One region of the Syntrophomonas curvata genome, then DNA from elsewhere that is predicted to be linked to it. Evidence: a T-box and tRNA genes for the amino acid it is inferred to sense, from the RefSeq annotation. Region 1 holds a T-box; the other holds one or more tRNA genes.
The links. The T-box of region 1 lies ahead of glyQ (glycine--tRNA ligase subunit alpha). A T-box ahead of a tRNA ligase gene usually reads a tRNA of that ligase, here a tRNA-Gly.
Positions count from the first base shown of each region.

Region 2: it has a tRNA-Gly gene. The T-box ahead of glyQ (glycine--tRNA ligase subunit alpha) is inferred to sense a tRNA for this amino acid. The anticodon was not compared.

Region 1 covers NZ_CM129641.1:2,302,345-2,309,710, reverse strand. The annotation lists gene ACU70B_RS10420 (sensor domain-containing diguanylate cyclase) at 1-1,260, opposite strand, end outside; gene ACU70B_RS10415 (FAD-dependent oxidoreductase) at 1,508-3,166, shown strand; gene ACU70B_RS10410 (hypothetical protein) at 3,241-3,618, opposite strand; T-box leader at 3,864-4,058, shown strand; gene glyQ (glycine--tRNA ligase subunit alpha) at 4,279-5,190, shown strand; gene glyS (glycine--tRNA ligase subunit beta) at 5,190-7,259, shown strand; gene ccpN (transcriptional regulator CcpN) at 7,357-7,366, shown strand, end outside.
Region 2 covers NZ_CM129641.1:3,152,837-3,160,202, reverse strand. The annotation lists gene dnaK (molecular chaperone DnaK) at 1-658, opposite strand, end outside; tRNA gene ACU70B_RS14690 (tRNA-Asp) at 986-1,062, shown strand; gene ACU70B_RS14685 (AIPR family protein) at 1,132-2,358, opposite strand; gene ACU70B_RS14680 (XRE family transcriptional regulator) at 2,474-2,791, shown strand; tRNA gene ACU70B_RS14675 (tRNA-Gly) at 3,065-3,139, shown strand; gene ACU70B_RS14670 (acyl-CoA carboxylase biotin carboxyl carrier protein subunit) at 3,382-3,594, shown strand; gene ACU70B_RS14665 (biotin--[acetyl-CoA-carboxylase] ligase) at 3,826-4,707, shown strand; gene scfA (six-cysteine ranthipeptide SCIFF) at 5,019-5,159, shown strand; gene scfB (thioether cross-link-forming SCIFF peptide maturase) at 5,230-6,624, shown strand; gene ACU70B_RS14650 (peptidoglycan DD-metalloendopeptidase family protein) at 6,696-7,366, shown strand, end outside.

The DNA.
Region 1 (7,366 bases):
CGGCTGCCGGTAGCGCTCGGCTCTGCCCATTTCTTTCTCCAGGCTGGCAAAGATGTAGCGATGGTTGTATAGGCCGGTCAAATCATCGGTAACGGCTTGGGTAACCAGCATACGGTTCAGCTTTTCCAGTTGCCGGTTTTTTTCCTCCATGGCTTTTTGCATGGCTCGTATTTCAGTGATGTCATTGATCATGGTCAGCAAATAGTCCTTACTGCCGATCCGGATGCATTTAACCGAACAAAGACCGATCAGTTCTTTTCCGGTTTTGGTTCTGAGTATTATTTCGTAATTGACCAGCTTACCTTCGGCAGTAATAATCTGTTTGGCCCGGTCACGTTGTCCGGCATCCAAAAGTATACCCAGCTCCAGAGAGGAATGACCGATCAATTCATCCCGCGTATACTCAAACTTTCGGCAGTAGCTCTCATTGACATCAAAATAATAGCCGTCTTCCAGAGAAGAAATAGACATAAGGGTAGGATTAAAGTGAAAGGCATGGGAAAACTTTTGTTCCGAAAGCATTAAGTCGGATATGTCCTTGCTGACGGCAAAAAATACCTCTTCACCGCTCCAGATTCCCTTAACTATACGGGACTCAACCGGTATCTGCGCTCCATTTTTATGCTGCAGCGGAATCGTGCAATACTTTTCCCGGCCCCGGATCATAGCCGAGAAAATACGACGGAATTCTTTATGCTGCTCGCGGGGGTAAAGCAGCCATACATGGGTATTCTTCAATTCTTCTCTGCTGTAGCCCAGGCCGTCAAGAACGGTGCGATTTACATACTTAATACAGCCGTTGGTATCGAGGACAAAGACAAAGGCATCTATGGAGTCAAAGAAGGTGCTGAAGTTTCTTCGTTCTTCCCTGATAGCGGATTCGGTTTTCTTTAAACAGCTGATATCGCTGAATATGGTTATAAAGTGGTGCGTTTCAACATTATAAGCGGTGATATAAAACCAGCGCCGCAGCGGAGCCCAGTAGTATTCAAAAGCCTCCCGGCCTCCATTTTGGCATACCTTCTGCAGGCGGTTGACCCAGGTACTTATGAAATCGCGCTGGTCGGGGAATAGGAGACTAAATGAACAGTTAACAATCTCTGAGCTTTTATATCCGGTCAACTCCTCGAAGGCGGGGTTTACTTCCAATAATTCATAATCAATGGCATTACCGGTTTCGTCGGTAATAATGCGGCTATAAGCAAAGGCGTTAATCATTCTGTCCACGATGAAATGATAAAATCCTTCTGAATGGCCCATACAGTTCTCCTCTAGGCTGCAAACCATTAACATTACATTTTACTAGTTTATATGAGCAATTATGACATTATATGTCAATAATAGAATAGCATTCGGCTAAGCCAAAGTCCATGAAAATCTTTCCCAGTGGTCATAACTACCACAACAGGAAACTATATGCTAAAATGATGAACACGGCCCAGAGTTACTGAAGCGGTGGAATTGGAAAAACTGATGTGTTTAGTAAACTGAAAGCAGGTGTCGGCAAATGGGAAAAAAAGTTGTAATCGTCGGCGGGGTGGCAGCCGGGGCCAGTGCAGCAGCACGCCTGCGTCGGCTTGATGAGGAAGCGGAGATAATTATATTCGAACGCGGTGAATATGTTTCCTTTGCCAATTGCGGTTTACCCTATTATGCCGGAGGCGTTATAGAAAAACGCCGGAATTTATTGGTGCAAACCCCCAAATCCCTACATCAGCGATTTAACATTGATGTCCGCGTTTTAAATGAAGTGGTGCGCCTCATGCCTGAACAGAAACAGATCGAGGTCAGGAATATGCTTGAAGATAAAACCTATAAGGAAAGTTACGACTTTCTTATTCTCTGCCCCGGTGCGTCTCCGGTAACCCCTGCCATAGCGGGTATGGACAGCAGCAATGTTTTTACCCTGCGGAACCTGCCCGACAGTGATGCGATAAAGGAATATGTCAATATGCACCGTCCCGCCAGCGCCGCAGTCGTGGGCGCGGGCTTCATTGGTCTGGAAATGGCTGAAATGCTGAAGCTGAATGGAATCGATGTGAGTATTATTGAAGCTGCTCCTCAAATAATGGGAGTGCTGGACTATGAGATGGCAGCGCTGGCACAGGATTATCTGCTGAATCAGGGGATAGAGTTATATCTTGCCGACAGGCTTGTTTCCGTGGCAGGGGGGTCCCGGGTGGAGGAACTGGTTCTGGCCAGCGGCCAAAGGATTGCTGCCGACCTGCTGGTACTTGGCATTGGGGTAAAACCGGAAAGCGGTTTAGCCCGGGAAGCGGGACTGGCGATAGGCTCAACCGGGGGGATACTGGCAGACGAATATCTGCGTACCTCCGACCCTTTCATCTACGCCGCCGGTGATGCCGTCCAGACTAAGGATATTGTTTCCGGGGAGGATTTTTTACTGCCCATGGCCGGCCCTGCCAATCGCCAGGGATGGGTGATAGCCAATAATATTGCCGGACGCCCGATTCCTTATAGGGGGGCCCAGGGTACAGCCATTGTAAAGATATTTGAAATGGCTGCTGCCTGTACCGGGCGTAATGAGAAAGAGCTGCGGAGGCTGGGAATAGATTATCGGGTATGCCATATATACCCGGCATCGCATGCCGCATATTATCCAGGCGCCAGCGAGCTGGCAGTCAAAATTTTATTTACCCCCGATGAGGGCAAGCTGCTGGGTGCGCAGGTGGTTGGCTTTGAAGGGGTAGATAAGCGTATAGATGTTTTGGCCGCCGCCATACGGGCAGGAATGAGTGTTTTTGAATTGCAGGAACTGGAACTGGCTTACGCGCCTCCGTTTTCTTCAGCCAAGGATCCGGTAAACCTGGCCGGATATACCGCGGGAAATATGGTCAATGGTGATATAAAGGTAACTTACTGGGAAGAAGTCGCAGCCCGGCTTCACCAGGGAGCTTATCTGCTGGATGTGCGCACACCGATGGAGTATAGCGCCGGAGCTGTGCCGGGTGCACATAATATTCCAGTTGACAGCTTGCGGGATAATCTGGAAAAGATCCCGGTTGACCGGGAGGTGCTGGTCTATTGCCGTACCGGTTTAAGAAGCTATATCGCCTGTCGGCTGCTTGATCAGCATGGCTGCCGGGCGCTGAATATTGATGGCGGATATAAGCTCTTTAAGCAGGTAAAGAGGCCGGAATTTTAGCGACGGTTTCTGCAAAAAAAAAGCCCCGGATATCCGGGGTCTTGGGGTTCCAAGTCTTTAAGTTTTGGAGTTGACTAGTCTTTCAAAGGGGTGAAAACCCAGTTTTCATCCAGTTCGTAATCGGCCAGACTATTCCCCCGGCAGTCATTCCAGTCTCTCCATTCTCTTAACTCGGGATCCCATTTTTGCAGCCAGATCAAGCATCCTCCTGCCTGTTTCTCACATAATCTGAACTCGGCATGTAATATATCCATTACAATAAGAGCAACTTTGGGGTCAGGCACTTCATAAACTCTAGGTGAGGAAGTTCTTTGATAGATATTGGTTCTTACACATAAACGATAAAAATTACTGCTTAACCCCCGGGCGTCAACTTCGCCCTCAAGCTGTCCGGCCAGTGATTCAAGTACCGGGTTCAGTTTAATGGAGTACGGCATAAGATTATCCCGCATAATAATCCCCCTTAAATGTCTGAATTTTCTCTATAAACCCAGCCACTTTACTCAACCCAGCCTGCAATATTTTTTTTATCTCTCTAAAGTATATTATAGATAATTATGTACAGTATTGGCAATTTTAAGGAAAGGAGATTTTTTGAGAAATAGGCTTAAAGATGAAGGGAAAGCGGCAAGGGATTTCTTGGGCCGAGATTGACAAGGACCCGGGGGGTTGGTAAACTAAATAATGTTTAACTGAATATCTGGTGATGAAGAGGAGTAGTAGAAGGGCCTAATCCTTACAGAGAGCCGGGAGTGATGGGAACCGGCAGGATAAACCTTTGAAGGCGCCTTGGAGCTGCAGGAGGAACGCCTATGAGGTTAGTAAAACCTGAACCGTATAAGGTGGGCTTTTAGCCAATCAGGGTGGAACCGCGGGTTGCCCCGTCCCTGTCCGAAAGGACAGGTTTTTTTGTTTCCAGGGGGAATTCGGAAGCATTGAAACCAATGACCGCAAGGCATACTTGTGGGGCATAGGCAGGCAGCCATGGACAAAAAATCGGATACTAAACCTAGCGCCGTTAATGGCGGGGAAAGTGAACGTCAGAGCCCTCGCAGAGGGTGGCGGTTATTTATCTATTAATTGCCTATAGAAGATATTAAGGAGGTTGCCCGATGAATTTTCAGGAGATTATCCTGCGTTTACAAAACTACTGGGGTAAACAGGGCTGCATTATTCAACAGCCCTATGATGTGGAAAAGGGTGCGGGAACCATGAATCCGGCCACTTTTTTGCGCTCTCTGGGACCGGAACCCTGGAAAGTGGCTTATGTGGAGCCTTCCCGCCGGCCTACCGATGGCCGCTATGGGGAAAATCCCAACCGGCTCCAGCATTATTATCAGTACCAGGTGATACTCAAACCGTCACCGGATAATGTGATTGACCTCTACCTGGACAGCTTGCGTGATCTGGGCATTGAACCTGACAAACATGACATCCGGCTGGTAGAAGATAACTGGGAGTCCCCAACCCTGGGAGCCTGGGGGCTGGGATGGGAAATATGGCTGGATGGCATGGAAATAACCCAGTTTACGTATTTCCAGCAATGCGGCGGCTTCGATTGTTATCCGGTTTGCGCCGAGATTACCTACGGCCTGGAGCGGATAGCCATGTATATTCAGAACCGGGAGAGTGTTTTCGATATCGAATGGGTAGACGGCATTAATTATGCCGATGTCCACCATCAGGCGGAAGTGGATTATTCTCATTATAATTTTGAACTGGCTGACGTAAGCTCACTCACCGCCATGTTTAACCTGTGCGAGCAAGAGGCTCAGAATATTGCTGACCGCCACCTGCCTCAACCGGCCTATGATTATGTACTGAAATGCTCCCACCTTTTCAATCTGCTTGACGCCCGGGGCGCTATCAGTGTGACCGAGCGCACCGGCTACATTGCCCGGGTTCGCAACCTGGCCCGGCTGGTAGCGGGGGAGTATCTGGAACAGCGCAAGAAATTGGGTTATCCCCTGATAAAGGACGAAAGGCTTAGGAAATCCCTGCTGAACGACGAGGAGGTGCGGTAATGGCCAGAGACCTGATATTGGAAATAGGGGTGGAAGAAATACCATCTGTCTATATGAGCAAAGCTATCGTCGACTTGAAGTCAATAGCAATACAGAAGCTGAGCGACGCCCGTCTTGGTTACAAAACAATAGAAAGCTTCGGGTCGCCCCGGCGGCTGACCCTTTTTATCGGGCAGTTGGAAGAGCGGCAGCCGGATGCGGTTATCGAAAGCCGGGGACCCAAGAAATCCATAGCCTTGAACCCGGAGGGGAAGCCCAGTAAAGCAGGATCGGGCTTTGCCCGCAGTCAGAAGGTGGATTTCAAAGATTTGGAAGTTCGGGAAGTGGGGGGGATCGAGTATATATTTGTAATAAAGAAGGAACACGGTAATGCCAGTACTGCCATCCTCCCCGGGATACTGCAGGATATAGCACACAGCCTGAGCTTTCCCAAGTCCATGCGCTGGGGTTATTATCACACCCGCTTTGCCCGTCCCATCAGGTGGCTGCTGGCCCTCTTCGGTGATGAAAGGGTAGCCATGCGCATCGAAAATATTGAAAGCGGCAGGTATACTTACGGGCACCGTTTCTTATCCCGCGGTCCTCTGGAGGTAAAGGACCCCCAGGACTATTTCCGGGTGCTTAAAGAGAATCACGTGGTTTTAAACCAGGAAGAGAGAAAAGAGCTGATCAGACAGCAGGTGGTCAACGCAGCCGCCGATGCGGGGGGGCGCCCCATGGATAATGACGACCTGCTGGAGGAAGTCAATTATTTGCTGGAATATCCCACTGCATTCTACGGCAGCTTTTCCCCCTCTTACCTGGAGGTGCCGCCCGAGGTGCTGACCACTACTATGATCGAACACCAGCGTTATTTCCCGGTATTCGATTCCCGGGGGAAACTGATGCCGGGATTTATTGGAGTCAGAAATGGGACCGACCATAGTCTGGATATGGTCAGGGCTGGTAATGAGCGGGTACTGAAGGCCCGGTTGGAGGACGCCCTGTTCTTCTGGAACGAGGATACCCGTAAGCCGCTGGAAGACATGGTGCAGGGACTTCGCGATGTCCTCTTTCATGAACGCCTGGGCAGCATCATGGATAAGGTGGGAAGGCTTGAAAACCTGGCCCTGTATATAGGCCAAGTTTGCGGATTAAGTGATGAAACCGTACTCCGGCGGGCTGCCCATTTATGCAAAGCCGACCTTTTAAGTAATATGGTGTACGAATTTCCCGAGCTGCAGGGAATCATGGGGCGCTATTATGCCCTTAACCAGGGGGAGGAACAGGAAGTATGCGAGGCCATTCTTGAGCATTATTTGCCCCGCTTTGCGGGCGATCGGCTGCCGGTTACCGGAAGCGGAAAAGTGCTCAGCCTGGCAGAGAAAATAGATAATCTGGTCGGCTTTTTTGCTATCGGTATTAAGCCCAGCGGTTCCCATGATCCCTATGCTTTAAGACGTCAGGCCATGGGCATGGTCAATATAATACTGGACAGCGGCTTAAGCCTAAATCTGGCATCTGTTGCCGGTACCGCCTATGATAATTACGCGGCGGCTAAAGCCGGTATCAGCCGGGAAGATACCGTTTCCGAGGTGCTGGAGTTTATAGGTCAGAGAATGCGGGGAATTCTACTGGAGCGGGGATTTTCCCATGACCTGATCGATGCCGCCCTGGCCATACCTTCGTATGATATTACAGAAGTATACGGCAGAATCACGGCTCTGCAGGAATTGCGCCGATCCGATATCTTTGAGGATTATATGGTAGTCTATAACCGCTGCCATAATCTGTCCAAAAAATGGGAAGACGATACGGTAAATGCGGATATACTCGTGGATGAAAGTGAAATCAACTTGCACCGCAGCTTTAGTCTTATCAAATATGATGTCTACCGTTCCATAAATCAACGGGATTACCTGTCTGCCTGTAAAATGCTGGCGGACTTGCGCCCGCAGGTAGACGCGTTCTTTACTGCGGTAATGGTGATGGCGGAGGATAAGGAGCTGAAAGCCGCCCGCCTGGGTTTATTGAAATCGATAGCCAATTTGTGCAATTTCATAGCTGATTTTTCTGTTATTGTGGCGTAAAATAATTTTTGCCAACAGGATTTTTTTAAATGATATAGTATATATAATTAGTGTCATTTAAGCTAAAAAGTATAGCACATAACAGGCGGTGGATATTATCGAACTGA
Region 2 (7,366 bases), 850 kb from region 1:
CCAGGTGGGTGTTGCCGTTAGTGGATTTTACCTCAAAAACGCCGTCGCCTACTTCCAGAATAGATACGTCAAAGGTTCCTCCCCCCAGGTCGAAGACCAGGATAGTCTGGTTGTTCTTACTATCCAGGCCATAAGCCAGGGCGGCTGCGGTAGGCTCGTTGATAATGCGCAATACATTTAATCCCGCAATTCTCCCCGCATCCTTGGTAGCCTGGCGCTGGGCGTCATTAAAGTAGGCTGGTACGGTAATTACCACATCAGTAATCTTTTCCCCCATATAACGGGAAGCATCCTCTACCAGCTTGGTCAGCACCATAGCAGATATTTCCTCGGGCGAAACCAGATTGTTATTAACCTTGAAACGAACCGCGTCATCATTACCGGCCGCTACCTTATAAGGAACCAGGGTTCTCTCATCGGCAACCTCCTTAAACCTCCTGCCCATGAATCTTTTCACGGAATAGAAGGTGTTCTCCGGATTAAGTGCCGCCTGCCGTTTGGCGATCTGTCCTACTAACCGATCTTCACCTTTAAAAGCTACTACCGAAGGCGTAGTCCGGGCTCCTTCGGCATTGGCAATAACCTCCGGACTGCCATTATCCATAATTGCAACGGCTGAATTAGTCGTGCCTAAATCAATACCTAAAGCTTTTGTCATTTTAACAACCTCCCTTAATTAAGCCCATTAAAAAAACATTGGTCAAATATGGTCAGATAATCTCTTGTAAGGGTAAAAATTTATATGTCCTGCTGTCTCTGAGTATAATATCTTGATGCTTAATAGTCAATAATAGTCAAAGAATTTTTGATTAAATATCTCACTTCAGCAAGAGAAATAGATATGGGAAAAGAGGTGATATGCCGGTGTAAGGGCCATAGCAGGCCCGGATTTTCCATGGTTAAATAGATTGCAGAGCACTTCTCCTGGCAGGTGTTGAAGAATATCACGACAGCAGTTAGAATAATAGTGGATACTTTAATTCGCGGAGCCGTGGTGCAGCGGTTTAGCATATCGGCCTGTCAAGCCGAAGATCGCGGGTTCAAATCCCGTCGGCTCCGCCATTACGAATGACCCTTAAGTGGTCATAAGGACAAAAACAGGTTGGTACAATACCAACCTGTTTTTTTGTGTTATTTTTTACTTTTTTGCTTTAGTAGCTTTCTAAGACTTTGTGTTTCAACAATGCGATAGTTTGATAGCCATAGAGGCTTGTCCTTTCCTGCGAGCTGGGGATTTGAAAAAGATTCAAACGTGTTTTGAGCTAAGCTCACTCCAACGTCATTCCATATTTCAATGGGATTAAAGAGCCACGATACCTCTCCGGTTTCACTATCAAACTGCAGCAGACTCCTAAAAGCTCCAAAAATCGGGTAGATATATCCCGTAGAAGTCTTGTATTGCATCTCGTTCTTCAGAAAAAAAGAATTGAAGGATTGACTCTCTCCATTTTCTTTTTCACTAGGCTCTATGCCGCGAACCCGCCCAAATCTAGGAATTGCAACACCCTGAGCTATTTTGTACTCCTTGTATTTTTCTGAGATTTCTCGCTCAATCGTATCATATAATAATACCAAATCAGGGATATGTTTCACTAATGACAAATAAAGTGGAGAATCGCAAGCGGCTTTATAACGTTTAAATACCTGCGCCTTTCCTGAATAACTCTGAATCGGAGCAGATGAGTCATCGGGAAAACTTTCAATATCAAAAGCATACATTAAACGAAGTAGCTCTGCTATGCCGATTTCCTTGTTTTCATTATCCTTGTATGCAATCATATTTGCATATGGCTGATTTTGAATAGATTTTTTAATATTCTCAAACTTATCGTCCAAGTTAAAAAGCGCAATATCCGTTACCTGTACAGACGTATTTCTTGCATCTGACAATCGTGTGACATTCTGAACATTGGTGATTACTTCCATACGCACATATTTTTCAATATCATTTGGAATTTTACTCCGCTGATCAATGATGGCTTTGTATGTATGCCCACCATCAAGGATGCCGAACAGACTCCTGTCGCTATCTTCGGATTGATCCCCTAAATCAACAGTAACAATTGAACTTGCGGAGTCGAATGCAAGTGATTTGGCTGAAATAACAATACCGCGATTGTTTAGATAAAAGTCCGTTTCAGGCTCCACGACCGCAGCCCTAAGGTTCTTAGCTGGATTGGTGGTCATTTTGGGAACACGAGGGTTCACATCCATAGGAATGTTAACAGGTAAATCCTTCATGTTTACCAGAAGGTAATAGATTGTTTCGAATGTGCTTTCGTCTTCATCATCTTTACTATAAGGTGAAGCAAGTGTACGTAGCGCTCGAACTCGAAATTTTAATGTGTCTTTTTTCATAGGTTGTCCTCCTAAGTAGTTTTTTTACACGAAAGCTATTGCTTTGTGTTTGATTTTATATTATCATGGATACAACATATTTCAATGCACCATGGTGCATATTAAGGACTGGGAAATGGCAGAGAAAAAAGAGTATAGTCGCCTATTGGTTGATATCGGAACAATGTTAGCAGAAAAGCGCAAATTACTTGGAAAGCCTTATCACAGTAGAGAAAGCTTTATTGAGAAACGAAGTGCAGAAATTTTCAACAACGTTCCTTGGATTTCTCAAAGACACTTGGCAAACCTTGAGCGAGGGAAAAACTGGATTAGTGTTGAATTGCTTATACATCATGCTTACGCTTTGGAAATGGATCCTATGGATTTATTTAGGGAAATATTAGAGGTATACAATTCGTCGGCCACTAACCTTCCACTAACTATGGAAGGTTAGTGGCCGTATTTAGCTTTGTAATATTCATCTGTTTACTGCCGGTTTTCCTTATTTCATGCGGGTTTGAGAGTTTGTCCTTATGAACGCTCGCACTAGCAGGCTGCGCCTGCATGCAATTCGCGCTCCTCACAATGTGGGGAGCCGTTTTGTTTATGCCCGCGCCGAGGTCTGCATCTAAATCGAGCAAATAACACATTTGTTTTATGCCTCCAGTAATTGCTTTCAAGGGGGCAGGTTGACTCCGGTCTTCATCTGTTATAAAATAACTTTGGTGCGGGAGTAGCTCAGTGGTAGAGCACCGGCTTCCCAAGCCGGGTGTCGAGGGTTCGAACCCCTTTTCCCGCTCCATTATTATGTGTGAAGCACATATCGTTGTCCTTGTGAGGGGTCCATTATTAGTGAGTCTTAGTTCACAGCTGTGTTCCCGAGAAAATTATAAGTAATATGCCAAAAGCCATAAACGTTGTTTATGGCTTTTGGCATATGTATGCGTGGATGGGTAGCAATATGGGCTGGGGATAATCAGACTATGAGGATTTTTTACCGGATTTGGGGAAAGATATTTCAAAAATTAATGGAGGTTAAAAGCAATGGCAAACTTTGAGAGCCCTTTATCCGGAAAAATATTGGAGCTTAATCTAAAAGCAGGCCAAAAAGTTAATGAAGATGATGAAGTAATCGTTATCGAAGCTATGAAGATGGAAAACCCTATCTATTGTCCGTTCTCTGGTACAGTCAAAGAAATCAGGGTTAAAGTCGGAGACCAAGTAAGCGAAGGGGATGTATTGGCCATAATTGAGTAGGCGGCTTTTCAGCCCGCAGCATTTATGGCCGATACTATTATTTATAGCGGTAGTTACCGCTACCGCTATCGCACTGGCTAAACTGATTATTAATGTAGTAGCGGATTAATTTCCTTTAAAGCTGGTTTGGCTTATAATTGCTACAGAGTACATCACCTTATATTTAAAAGGAAGTGTTATGAGAAAGGTTTCTCTCTTTCTATGGGTGATGTTGAAGCAGGGGTGGTTAATTTGCCAGACAAGTTTAATAATAACCAAAATTTTAACTCCCCAATCCGCTGCTGGGTGCGAAGCGCTGCTGCTGATGCTTTTAAAATCCGATTCTACCAGGGGCGGGTCATACAATTGGCAGGAAAGACTATCTACCATTATGACCAGCTATCTTCTACCAACTCGATTGCCCGGCTAATGACCGCCAGTGGCGCCGGTGAAGGGACTATGGTAATGAGCGAATCCCAGAGCAGAGGCAAAGGCAGGCGCAGTCGCTATTGGGAGTGCCCGCCGGGTAGGGGGATTCTGGTGTCGATAATTTTGCGGCCCTCCATTGCCATTAGGGAGATACCGCACCTTACCTTGCTGGCCGGGGTATCGGTGGCAGAAAGCCTGTGCAGAATAAGTGGGTGTAACGCAGGCATCAAATGGCCTAATGATATCATTATAGACGGGCAAAAGGTTTGCGGTATCCTGGCGGAGAGCATGACTTCCAAGAGCTATGGACCGGCGGTTATTATTGGCGTAGGTATAAATGTGAATCAGGAGCAGTCCGAACTGCCCCCGGATTGCCGTAAAACGAGCACTTCGTTAAAGATCAAGACCGGTAATGATCTGCCCCGGCTTAGAATTCTCCGGGAGTTTATCAACAGTTGGGATGAACATTACCGATGTTTTTTAGATTCGGGGTCCCAATACGTGAAAGATAAATGGTTAACGTACAACCATACATTGGGGCGAAGGGTAACTGTCAATCGGGGTTCAGATTCGGTTTCGGGTCAGGCGGTAGCTATAAGTGACAATGGCGGTCTGCTGGTTCGATTAGCAGATGGTGAAATAAGGGAATTTATGGCTGATGATGTCACCTTGGGGAGAAGCTTTTATAGTATTGCCGACCTTTAAGAACCGGTGTCTTAAACCTGGCTTGAAACGGGATACCAGAATAATCCAGGCATAGCACCCAGCGAGTCCTTGGCAGCAAGAGCGTCTTATGAAGAGCTTATCTGCAGATAACGCACCGGAACAGGCCTTTACAATAAGGAAAGAAATAAGATATAATGCAGGGGACGGAAATAAAAGCCATTTTAAAGGCTATTTAACCGCCTTGGTTCATTAAATTGTTACATTCGGCATATCTTTTAATAATTTAATAGAAAGTTGGCAGAACGGGTGCTTACAGCCTGCACCCGGCTATTTAAATGGGAGGTTGGATAATGAAAAAACACATCGTTACGGTGGTAAAAGCAAACCTTAAACGTGATGGGGAAATCAATTGTCGTGAATGTGCCACTTCTTGCCAGTCAGCCTGCAAGACTTCCTGTACGGTTGGCAATCAGGTATGCCGTAAGCAGTAATTCACATGAGGATGGGGGCAGAGCCCCTTTTTTTATGCACTGATACTGATACAGGGAGAGGAGAAAAAAGGTGTACCGACTGGCCAGCTATGATTTTGCCGCCCATATTCATTTATATCGCTGGAAAGAACTCAATATTTTATTGGACGTAAATAGCGGCGCCATTCATGTTATCGATGAAACGGCCTGCGAATTTATAAATAGCCTCATTCACCATCAGGGGGATTTTTATCTGGCCACGGAGGACTGCAGCGCACGTCATCCTTCTTCAGAGGTTATGGAAGTTGCCGGTGAAATAATGGCTCTATATGAAGAGGGAGAAATTTTTACCGCGGAAGAAAAAATAGCCCTGGATCTTTCAGTTCTGCCGTTAAAGGCATTATGCCTTAACGTAGCTCATGCCTGTAATATGAAATGCAGCTATTGTTTCGCCCGGCAGGGTGACTTTGGAATGAAACCGGCTCTGATGAGCTTTGATGTGGGTAAAAAGGCTTTTGATTTTCTTATACGGAGCAGTGGTCAGGTCAAAAACCTGGAGATTGATTTCTTTGGGGGTGAGCCGCTGCTAAATTTCGAAGTAGTCAAGGGTCTGGTTCTGTATGGACGCAGGCTGGAAGAGGAAGCCGGCAAGCATTTTAATTTTACCCTGACCACTAATTCACTGCTGCTGGACGAAAGAATAAGGAATTTTATAATCGAACATGATGTTGCTGTAATTTTAAGCCTGGATGGAAGACCTGAGACCAATGACCGTCACCGTATCCTTAATAATGGTGAGGGAAGTTATGCCATGGTGCTGCCCCACATCAGGCAAATGGTAGCCTGCAACCCGGCAAGCTATTATATCCGAGGCACGTTTACCCGGCACAATCTTGACTTTGTCGAAGATTTGCGCCACATCGTTGATCTTGGTTTTAATAACCTTTCTTTGGAACCCGCCATTGGAGCCGACAGCCCTTACGCCATACAGGAGCAGGATCTGCCCCGGGTGCTTAAGGAATATGAGAACCTGACCGAAACCCTGCTGGAGTATCATCGCAGTGGCAGGGATATTCATTTTTTCCATTATAATCTGAATCTGCAGCAGGGTCCCTGTCTGGCCAAACGCCGCAGCGGATGCGGGGCCGGGGTGGACTATCTGGCTGTTACCCCGGAGGGTGATATTTACCCCTGCCACCAGTTTATCGGGGAAAAGCAATTTTATATGGGCAATGTCGGCAGCGGCTTGCTTGACCGTAATGTCCGGCGCAGCTTTCAAACTAATCATCTGGAAAATAAAGCCCGGTGCAGGCAGTGCTGGGCTCGAAACTTTTGCGGCGGGGGCTGCCACGCCAATAATTTTTTCAGCAATGGCAGTATTGCCGTTCCGGCGGAAATTTCCTGCACTATGCATAAGAAACGAATAGAGGGCGCTATCTACCAGGATTTACACAAAAGGGTAGATGAGAACCAAAATTTTAGGTGATGAAGGAGGATTTATGTAGAAACAAATAGAAAATAAATGCGAAGTAAAAAAATAAAACATGGAGCAGAATTATGATAGATTATATACGACAGAATAAGACTTGTTTGCCGGCAGTGGCTGTAATTACGGTTTTGCTTGTAGGTCTGATCTGGTTGTTGGGGATAAGAACGCCGGGTTACACGGTGTACATAAACGGTAAAAATGAATTTGCCATCAAGCACAAGGCTGATTTGGCAAAGGCGATAAATGGGATTGAAAGAGTTAAAGAAAAAATTTGTTCTCAGGATCTGGAGTTGGCAACCCAGGTGGAATGCAAAAAGGGTTTGGTCAGTCGCGCAGGGCTTTTGTCTCCCGATGAGGCTCAAAAGAAGCTGGCCGCAGTGCTGGAGTTTAAGGTTCCTGGCGCCGCCATTATGGTCAATGGCAAGGCTGTTGCCTATGTGGAAAGCAAGGCTTCAGCCAACAGCCTGCTGGAAAAGCTGAAAAAGGAATACGGTCAACCGGAAGCAGGGGAAAAGGTGGTAGATGTTTCTTTTGCCGAGAAGGTTAGCGTTAAAGAAGAAAAAATACCGGCTAAAAGGCTGATGTCGGCGGATAAGGCCTTCGATCTTATTTGTACCGGAACCAGCAACCCGGAAAAGTATATAGTCAAGGAAGGCGATAACCTTTGGCTTATTGCCCGGCGTAATGATATGTATGTGGCGGACATAGTTAAAGCCAACCGCCTGACCACGGAGAATCT